DNA from 2 places in the Micromonospora sp. D93 genome. Region 1 is predicted to be linked to the other one. Evidence: riboswitches for the same ligand, from Rfam matches in the RefSeq annotation. Region 1 holds a riboswitch; the other holds the start of a gene.

What was found. Region 1 has a riboswitch for cyclic di-AMP ahead of KBX71_RS24380 (hypothetical protein). Riboswitches for the same ligand answer to the same signal wherever they lie in the genome.
Region 2: linked by a shared signal. The riboswitch ahead of KBX71_RS29735 (coiled-coil domain-containing protein) and the one ahead of KBX71_RS24380 (hypothetical protein) in region 1 are both predicted to bind cyclic di-AMP.

What each region holds. Positions count from the first base shown of each region.
Region 1 is NZ_JAGPXW010000025.1:35,744-40,563, forward strand. It holds gene KBX71_RS24375 (carbonic anhydrase) at 1-635, shown strand, start outside; gene KBX71_RS24380 (hypothetical protein) at 694-1,713, opposite strand; cyclic di-AMP (ydaO/yuaA leader) riboswitch at 1,718-1,848, opposite strand; gene KBX71_RS24385 (YibE/F family protein) at 2,015-3,385, opposite strand; gene KBX71_RS24390 (metal-sensitive transcriptional regulator) at 3,685-3,981, opposite strand; gene KBX71_RS24395 (heavy-metal-associated domain-containing protein) at 4,076-4,285, shown strand; gene KBX71_RS24400 (hypothetical protein) at 4,299-4,820, shown strand, end outside.
Region 2 is NZ_JAGPXW010000037.1:49,128-53,947, reverse strand. It holds gene KBX71_RS29740 (hypothetical protein) at 1-415, opposite strand, end outside; gene KBX71_RS29735 (coiled-coil domain-containing protein) at 558-1,622, opposite strand; cyclic di-AMP (ydaO/yuaA leader) riboswitch at 1,628-1,759, opposite strand; gene KBX71_RS29730 (cation diffusion facilitator family transporter) at 1,904-2,821, opposite strand; gene KBX71_RS29725 (AAA family ATPase) at 2,928-4,820, opposite strand, start outside.

The DNA of each region.
Region 1 (4,820 bases):
AGCTGGTCGCCGGCAACCGGCGCTTCGTCAGTGGCGCCCCCCGCCACCCCAACCAGGATGCCGGGCGCCGCGCCGCCGTGGCCGACGGGCAACACCCGTTCGCGGTGGTCGTCGGCTGTTCCGACTCCCGGCTGGCCGCCGAGATCATCTTCGACCGGGGGCTGGGGGACCTGTTCGTGGTCCGCACGGCTGGACACACCGCCGGCCCCGAGGTGCTCGGCAGTGTCGAGTACGCGGTGACCGTGCTCGGCACTCCGCTGGTGGTGGTGCTCGGCCACGACTCGTGCGGTGCGGTGCAGGCCGCCCGAGAGTCCGCGGCGACAGGTACCGCACCGAGTGGGCATCTGCGCGCGGTGGTCGACGCCGTGCTGCCCAGCCTGCGCCGGGCCGAGGCCGAGGGCGTGGACGACATCGACGGCATCGTCGACATCCACATCGCACAGACCGTCGAGACGCTGCTCGGGCAGTCCCCCGTGCTGGCCGAGGAGGTGGCGCGGGGGCGGTGTGCGGTGGTGGGCGTGTCCTACCGGCTAGCGGCCGGAGCGGTGCGCCCGGTGGCCGCCGTGCCGGCTGGCTTCGCGACGCTGGACGCCCCGGCCGAATCGACCGACCCGGCTGCCCCTGCCGCCGTCTGACGCGACGAGGGCCGCTCCGCGTCACGCGCGGAACGGCCCTCGACCGGGATCGTGCGGGTCAGAGCAGCGACATGTGGACGTGGTCGGTGTGGTTCGACGGTCCGCTGTACGAACTCCAGCCGGTGGCCGGGAACCAGATCTGCCGGTTCCAGATCACGTAGTAGATGCCGAGACGGTCGGCGTTACGGATGAGGAACGCGGCGACGTTGTTGCCGTACGTCCGGGTGTCGTTGTTGTGCCACGGTGAGAAGCCGCTCTTCTGCAGCGACCAGTCGCAGGCGCGGCCCTTCGGGTGCTCCCACGGCCCGCCGGAGCGGTAGCAGCCGACGAACCGGTTGAAGCCGGCCGCCTTGACCTCCTTGTACGCGTGCAGCGTGCGCGGCGTGATGCAACCGGACGTGGTGGGGTCGTTCTCGCTGCACGACTGGGGCTTCCAGTCACCGTCGGCCGTGCGACCCGGGCCGATCTTCGCGACCTTGGAGGTGGCGTCCACCAGGCCGCCGGTGAAACCCTTGCCGCCGACGAGGGAGAGCGCCTTGTCGGCCTCGCTCTTGCGCTTCGCCATCAGGGCGGTCTGCTTCTGCTGTTCGCGGACCTCGGTGTCGAGGGCCAGCTTGGCCTGCTCGGCGCGGGCCTTCACCTCGTTGACCTCGGAGAGCTTCTTCTCGTTGACCATGTTCATCTCGTCGAGCATCCCGGCACGCTGGACGAACGAGTCGGGCGCGTCGCTCTCCAGCAGCAGCGCGACCGCTCCGATCCGGCCGGTCCGGTACGCCTGGGCGGCGATCTGCGCGACCTGCGGGGCCAACGCGTCCAGGTCGGCCTTTGCCCGGTCGACCTCCGCCGCCAACTCGCCCTGCCGCTTCTTGGACTTGTCCAGCTTGGACTTCGCGGCGGAGTAGTCGCGGTTGGCCTGCTCGATGACGTCGTTGAGCAGCTTGGGCTCGCCGTCCTCCTCGTGCCCGGACGGTGTGGGGGTCGTCGGGGCGGCGTGCGCCGGGAGCGGCCCGGCGAGCACTGTCAGTGCGGCGATCACGGCCACCACGGGAGTCAACCAGCGGCGTAGGGGTGCCGTCACAATGTTCCCTTCCGTCGACCGCCGACCGGGTTAGCTGACGGGTTCGGGGCGGAAGTGGCCCCTACCGCTGACGCGGATTCACCCCAGGTACCTGGGTCCCCGGCTCGCCGGTTGGCGATTGGGCGGTGGCACCGCAGGCGCCGCTTCGCGCCTTCATCGGTAACCGGCAGCGAGGTTACCCGAGAGTCGACCGGGTGAGCTACGCCTGGATGCCGACCAAAAGCGTCATTTCGCCATAGCGTTGAGTGACCAGTGACGTGGTTCTCAGGGTGGATGCCCGATCTGGTCACGCTGAGGAGTGTCACCATGCCGTATCCGTGCTCCTGTTCGACTCCGGCCACCTGTCGGTGGCCTGGGATGGGGGTGCGGTCCGCGGCTGGTCCGGCTCGTCGGAGCCGGCGGTTCGCGGTGAGCTGAGTGCGGCGAGTGCCTCGGTGCGGTCCGGCTGGGGTCGCCGGGCGGGAGCATCGGTGGACGGCGTCGCATCGGTGCGGCCGGCTGCGGTCACCACTGCGGCCAGCCCGGTGGTCAGCGGCACGGCGGCGATCAGACCGAGGGTGGCGACCGCGCTGCGGACGATCTCCTGCGCGAGGAACTCACTGGTGAGGATCTGCCCGATCGGCCGCGAGTCGGCAGTGAGCAGGAGCAGCAGGGGCAGCGACGCGCCCGCGTACGCCAGCACGATGGTGTTGACTGTGGAGGCAATGTGCGCGCGGCCGACCCGGGTGGCCGCACGGTACAGCTGCAACCGGGTCAGGCCGGGGTTGGCGTTCGCCAGTTCGGTGACGGTGGCCGCTTGGGTGACCGTCACGTCGTCGAGCACACCGAGCGATCCGATGATGATTCCGGCGAGCAGCAGACCGTGCAGGTCCACGTCGCCCTGGAACATCGACAGGGTGGTGGCGTCCTCGCTGCCGAAGCCGGTGAGGTGGGTCGCGGCCGTGGCGATGGTGGCGAGCACGCCGGTCAGCACCAGGCTGCCCAGGGTGCCGAGCACCGCGACCGAGGTCTGTGCGGAGACCCCGTGGGTCAGATAGAGCACCACGAACATGATCAGGGCCGCGCCGACCACCGCCACCAGCAGTGGTGACCTGCCGGCGCCGATGCCGGGCAGCACGAAGGTGAGCAGGATGGCGAAGCTGGCGGCCAGCCCGGCGAGCGCGGCCAGACCTCGCCACCTACCGAACGCGACGATCGCGGCCGCGAAGACCACCGCCAGCCACACCATCGGGGTGCCGCGTTGGTGCTCGGCGATGTTCCAGTTGCTCGTGGTGGGATCGGTCGGGTCGGCCAGTTCGACAAGGATGACCTCGTCGCCGACCTCGACCCGGGGTGCGCCGGGTCCGTCGGGCACCGGCGTCTGGACCTGCTGGCCGGCGGTCGGCCCGTCGTCCACCCGGACGTCGACGGTGCCGCACCGCCCGTCGCCGACCCTCGGCGTGCCCTCGGGAACCGACGGCACCGGCGGGCACGGCTCGCTCACCACCCGGGTGACGGTGCCGGGGTAGCGCGGCACGTCCGCACCACCATCGGTCTGCGGTGACCCGCCGCGCGGCCAGAGCAGCGCCGCGGCCAGCACGGTGGCGACGAAGAGGGGTACGACCGTCAGGACGAGGATCCGTCGCACCCGTGGTGGGGCGGACGGAGCAGGGTGAGTGTGGTCGGCGGCCAAGGCGGGACTCCCAACGATCCGGTGCGTGGTACGGGTCAGCGGGCCGGACGGTTCACCGTTTCGGTGGGAAACGCGGCGGACGGCGGGGCGGATCGCTGCCTGATCAACGCTTGATCACGGACGGTCAGTGCTCGGCTCGGTCGGCCGGGGGCGACGCCACGTGGTGGTGTCGCCGGTGCCCGACTGTGCAGCGGCATACGGAAGACCATCGTGGGAGATGCTAGCCAGCCGACCCGGGGCTTGCAGGTCGTGGCGGAGTGTCGGGCGGTCGAACAGCCCGCGCGGCGGCCCCCGGGCCGTCAGCCGCGCTTCATGAGCCGGCCGACCGCCGCCATCATCTCGGTGGCCATCTCGTCGGCCCGGCCCTCGGCGGCGCCCTCGTGCATGCAGTGTCGGGCGTGCCCGTCGAGCAGCCCGAGGGCCACCTTGTCGAGGGCGGCCTGGATGGCGGAGATCTGGGTGAGCACGTCGATGCAGTAGCGGTCGTCGTCGACCATCTTCTCGATGCCCCGGACCTGCCCCTCGACGCGGCGGAGCCGCGCGAGCAGCTGGTCCTTGCTGGCGGTGTATCCGCGGATCGGGGTGGGTGCGGTCATGTCGACCAGGATAGCGTACCCCCAGGGGGTATGGTACGGTCGTGGTCTGATGAGATACCCCCACGGGGTACCGGTACCGTAAGGAGACGATCCGATGGTCAACACCACGTACCAGGTGCAGGGCATGACCTGTGGGCACTGCGTCAGCGCGGTGAGCGCCGAGGTCGGCGCCATCACGGGCGTGCGTGAGGTCCAGGTCGACCTCGCGGCCGGCCGGGTCACCGTCAGCAGCGACCAGCCGCTGGACACCGCGGTTGTCCGGGCCGCCGTCGACGAGGCCGGCTACGACCTCGTCGACGCGTGATCGGAGGGCCGGCGTGCGTACGGTGACGAGACTGGCCGGGTTCGCCGTCGGCCTGGCGGCGGTCTTCGGCGCGACGTACGGGGTCGGCCGGGTCGTCGACCCCGCCCCGGTCGCCGAGAGCCGGCACGACGGCGCCGCCGCCCCGTCGGCGGACGAGCGCGGCGGGACGGCCGACCGGCTCCCCGGTGGGCTGCTCGTCTCCGAGCGCGGCTACACCCTCGAACCGGTCGACGCCCCGCCCGGCGAGTTCGCCTTCCGGATCGCCGGCCCGGACGGCCGGCCGGTCACCCGGTACGAGGTGGCGCACGACAAGCTGATGCACCTGATCGTCGCCCGCCGGGACCTCTCCGGCTTCCGCCACGTCCATCCCGAACTGGCCCCGGACGGCACCTGGCGGGTCGACTCCCCGCTGACCGGCCCCGGGCAGTGGCGGGCGTTCGCCGACTTCACGCCGACCGGGGGCGAGCCGCTGACCCTCGGCGCGGACGTGACAGTCCCCGGGGAGTTGACCGAACGGCAGTTGCCCGCCCCGGCG
Region 2 (4,820 bases), on a different contig from region 1:
TGATCATCAGGCTGGTCGACACCGCCGGCGCGATGACCAGGTCGGCGCGATCCCGTGTGGGCAGGGCGGCGCCGACCGCTCCGGCGTGGCGCAGGTTCGGGAGCAGCAGAAACAGCACCAGCCCGACCATCACAGTGGTGAGCACGAGCTTGACCAGCACCCAGCGGTGGCGCAGCAGCCCCCACGGGGTGAGCAGCGAGCTGGCGACTCCGATCAGCCAGACCAGGACGCTCAGCGGCGCGAACAGCACAGTGCCGACCAGGGCCGTGACCGGATAGACCACCCCCGGGTCGGCACCCCGCTGCACGGCGATGCCGAGGGTGAGCAGCACCAGGTCGGTGCCCAGCCAGCCGAGTGAGGTGACGAGGTGCAGGGTGAGCAGAGCCTTGCGGGTGCGGGGTCGGATCCGAGGCATACCGCGATGCTGCCCGCCGGCCCCGGCCGGGTCGTCCGACGAGCGACGACATCAGGGGTACGTCCGGCGACGTAGCCCGGCCCGGACGCAGGTGATGCCTGTGAGTCATCACCGATGGCTCACAGGCATCACGACGCGTGGGTCAGTAGACCGACAGGTGTACGTGGTTGGTGTGGTCGGTCGACGGGGTGCCGTGCGCCCCGCTGTACGACTTCCACCCGCTGCTGGGCAGCCAGATCTGCTTGTACCAGATCACGTAGAGCACGGCGAGCCGGTCCGCGTTGCGGATGAAGTACGCGGCAAGGTTGTTGCCGTAGGTCTTGTCGCCGCCGGTGGCGGCTCCACCGAAGCCGCTCTTCTGTGCGGCGAAGTCGCAGGCCCGACCCTTCGGGTGTTCACCAGAGCCGCTGGGGCGGTGGCACGAGACGTACCGGGTGAAGCCCGCGGCCTTGGCCTGGTTGAGGGCGTGCAGGGTGCGCGGGGTGATGCAGCCGTTGGCCGGCGTGGGGTCGTTGACGCTGCACGACTCGGAGGGCCAGGAGCCGTCCGAGTTGCGCGGTGCGGCCTTCGCGTTGGCGCTGGAGGTGCCCCGGTTGGAGCCGGTGTCGGCGGTGGTCTGCGGCTTGGGCGCGGTGGCCACGGTCAGGGCCCGTTCGGCCTGATCCTTGCGCTTGGCCATCACCGCGACCTGCTTGCGTTGTTCGGTGATCTCGCCGTCCAGGGCGCCCCGGGTGCGGTTGGCCTGGTCCTTGCTCTTCAGCAGGTCGCCCAGCACCCTGTCCTCGTTGGCGGCCACCGCGTCCAGCGCGGCCGCCCGGTCCATGAAGCCTTCGGGAGTGTTGCTGTTGAGCAGCGCCGACATCGCGCCGAGCCGGCCGGTGCGGTACGCCACTCCGGCGATCTCGCCGACCTTGCTGCTGCGCTGGTCGATCTCGACCTCGATGGTCTTCAGCTGGGTGGCGAGCTGCTGCTGCCGTTGTACGGAGGTGTCCAGGGCGCGCTTCGCGTCCAGGTAGCCCTTGCTGGCTGCCTCGAGTTGGGCGCGCAACGCCGGGGTGCCGCCCTCCTCGTCGGAGTCGGGTGCGGCGGCCCGCGATCCGGTTGGGGGAGCGGCCGAGGCGGTGCCGGCCGGAAGCGCGACGCCGAGGGCGAACATCGCGACGATCAGGGCCGCCAGTCGGGCGGCGGGTGGTCGTGCTGGTGCCACTGAGCATGTCCTTCCGTCAGCCGCCGACCGGGTTAGCTGACGGGTTCGGGACGGAAGATCCCTACCGCTGACGCGGATGCACCCCAGAAACATGGTTCCCCGGTTCGCCCAGCTGGGCGATTAGGCGGCGACCACCACCGGCGCCGGGAGGGCGCCGCCTGGTGGAGGCCGGGACCGAGCCTACCGGTGCCGATGGGGCCGCTGCAGCCAATGTGACGGACGGTGCGTGCGTCACCACGGAAAATTACGGCGAAAGCCGAGCAATGTTCCGAAAAGCCCCGTCACCATTCGATGGAGCCACACGCTCCGGAGGCGGCGCCGGGCTCGATCTGCAGTGTCGCGTGCTCGATGCGGAAGTCGTCGTGCAGGGCCGTACGCGCCGCGGTGAGCACCGCGCCGACCTCCGCGCCAGGTGCCATGGTCAGGTGTGCGGAGGCCACATCCATGCCCGAGGTGAGCGTCCAGACGTGCAGGTCGTGCACCTCGACGACACCGGGGACCGCGGCCAGCCGGTCGTGCACGGCGGTCACCTGGAGGTGCTCAGGGGCGGCCTGCACCAGGATGCGGACGGCGGCGCGGGCCAGCCGCCAGGTGCGCGGCAGGATGAACACGCCGATGGCGACCGCGACCAGGGGGTCGGCCCACCACCAGTCGGTGACGGTGATGAGCAGTGCCGCGCCGATGACGCCGAGCGAGCCGAGCAGGTCGCCGAGGACCTCCAGGTAGGCGCCCTGGAGGTTGATGCTCTCCCGGGCCCCGGCGCGCAGCAGGGCGAAGGCGGCGATGTTCGCGAGCAGGCCGAGCACTGCCACGGCGAGCATCGGGCCGGCGATGACCTGGTGCGGATCGCCGAAACGGCGGATCGCCTCGATCACCACGTAGATCGCGACGCCGGAGAGCAGGACGGCGTTGGCCAGCGCGGCGAGCACCTCGAGTCGGTAGAGCCCGAAGGTGCGTTGCGGGTCGCCGGTGGCCCGCCGGGTCGCCGTGATCGCGGCGAGCGCCATCCCGATGCCGAGCACGTCGGTGAACATGTGCCCGGCGTCGGAGAGCAGGGCGAGCGAGCCGGTGTGCAGGGCGACCACCGCCTCGACCACCATCAGGGTGGCGAGCAGCCCGAATGCGGCCCAGAGTCGACCCCGGTGCTGGTGTGCGGCATTGGCGACGGACCCATGGTGGTGGTCATGACCTGCGCCCACGAGAACCACCTTCCGTCGCTGGCCGGGACCCGGTCAAATGTATGCTCACATCGCTATGTGTGCAAGTATATGTGCAGCGCCTCTCACCGACGGCGGTCCGCGCAGGTCAGCCGGTCGAGTCGATGGTGGTGAGCCGCTGGGTGGCCCGGGAGAGCGCCACGTACAGGGTGCGTACTCCGGCGCCCGGATCCGCCCGGATCTCGCTCGGGGCGACCAGCACCACCCCGTCGTACTCCATGCCCTTGGCCTCCAGGCTGGTCACCACCTGCAACCTCGGCGCGCCGAGCGCGCCGAGCCAACCGGCGACCTCGTCGCGGCGGGGGACCGGCGTGATCACCCCGACCGTGCCCTCCACCTCGGCCAGCAGGCCGGCGGCGGCCTCCACTGTCGCGGTCTCCAACCCGGTTGCGGGTACCACCAGCTCGACCGGTTCGACCCCGGTGGAGCGGACGGCTGTCGGCAGCGGCAGGTCGGGGTAGAGCCGACGGATCTCCGCCGCCGCCACCGCGAAGATCTCCGCAGAGTTGCGGTAGTTGGTGGTGAGCGTGAAGTCGTGTCGCTTACGCCGGCCCAGCGCCTGGTCCCGGGCTCGGTTCAGCTCCTCCGGATCGCCGGTCCACGCGGTCTGCGCCGGGTCGCCCACCACGGTCCAGGAGGCCAGTCGGCCGCGCCGACCGATCATCCGCCACTGCATCGGCGAGACGTCCTGCGCCTCGTCCACCACCACGTGCGCGTACTCCCGGTAGTCCTCCGGGCGCTCCCGGGCCGCCGCGCGGGCGGCCCGCTGCCGTTCGCCGAGGGTGCTCAACTCGCGGACGCCACCGGCGAGCTGGAACGGATCGCGTCGCGCGCGAGCCGGCTGCGCGGGCTTACCGAGCAGCGCGTCCAACTCGTCCAACAGCGCCACGTCGGCGATGGTCAGCCCGGCCGAGTCCAGGTTCCGGTACGCGGCGTTGAGCAGCCGGATCTCCGCCGAGGAGAGGATTCCCCCGGCGTACCGGCGCAGCCGATCCGGCTGCGCCAGCCAGCCGAGCACGTGCCGGGGGTGCAGCCGAGGCCACCACGCCTTGAGGAACTCCCGGAACTCCGACCGCTCGGCGATCTCCGCCTCGAAGGCGGGCTGCTCCGGCAGCCGACCGCTGCTCAGCTCACGGGCCTGCGCCCAGAGCGCTGCGAACACCCCGTCGAAACCGGCCCGACGCACCTCGTTGCGCCGCGCGCCGCGTTGCAGCGCGCGATCCCGGATCCGGTCCAGCGCGGCCCGGTCCAGTCGCAGCAGCGTGCCCCGGTAGAGCAGCCGTAGCTCACCCGGGCCGCCCGGCACCGCGTCGCGGGCCGCCCGCTCCAGCACCCGGCGCATCCGCAACGAGCCCTTCACCGCCGCCACCTCGGGCGGGTCGGGGCGGGTCGCTGTCATCCCCGGAAAGAGGGTGCCCAGCGAGTGCAGGGTCGCGGTGTCCTCACCGAGCGACGGCAGCACGGAGCCGATGTACTCGACGAAGACCGACGACGGGCCGACCACCAGGATGCCGCCGCCGGCGTAGCGGCTGCGGTCGGAATAGAGCAGGAACGCGGCCCGGTGCAGGGCGACAGCGGTCTTGCCGGTGCCGGGGCCGCCCGCGACGATCGTCACCCCGGAGCCGGGGGAGCGGATCGCCTCGTCCTGCTCCCGCTGGATGGTCGCCACGATGTCGCGCATACCCCGGCCGGTGGCCTTGGACAGGGTGGCCAGCAGCGCGCCGTCACCGACGACCGTCATCCCCTCCGGGGCGGCCGTCGGGTCCAGCAGGTCGTCCTCGATCCGGGTGACCCGCTCGGCGCGGGACTGGATGGTGCGGCGCCGCACCACGTCCAGCGGCTGCGCCGGGGTGGCCTGGTAGAAGGCGGCGGCGGCCGGCGCGCGCCAGTCGACGACGAGCGTGACGGCGTTCTCGTCGCGGATCCCCAGTCGCCCGACGTGCAGCACCTGACGGTCGCGCAGGTCCAGCCGGCCGAAGAC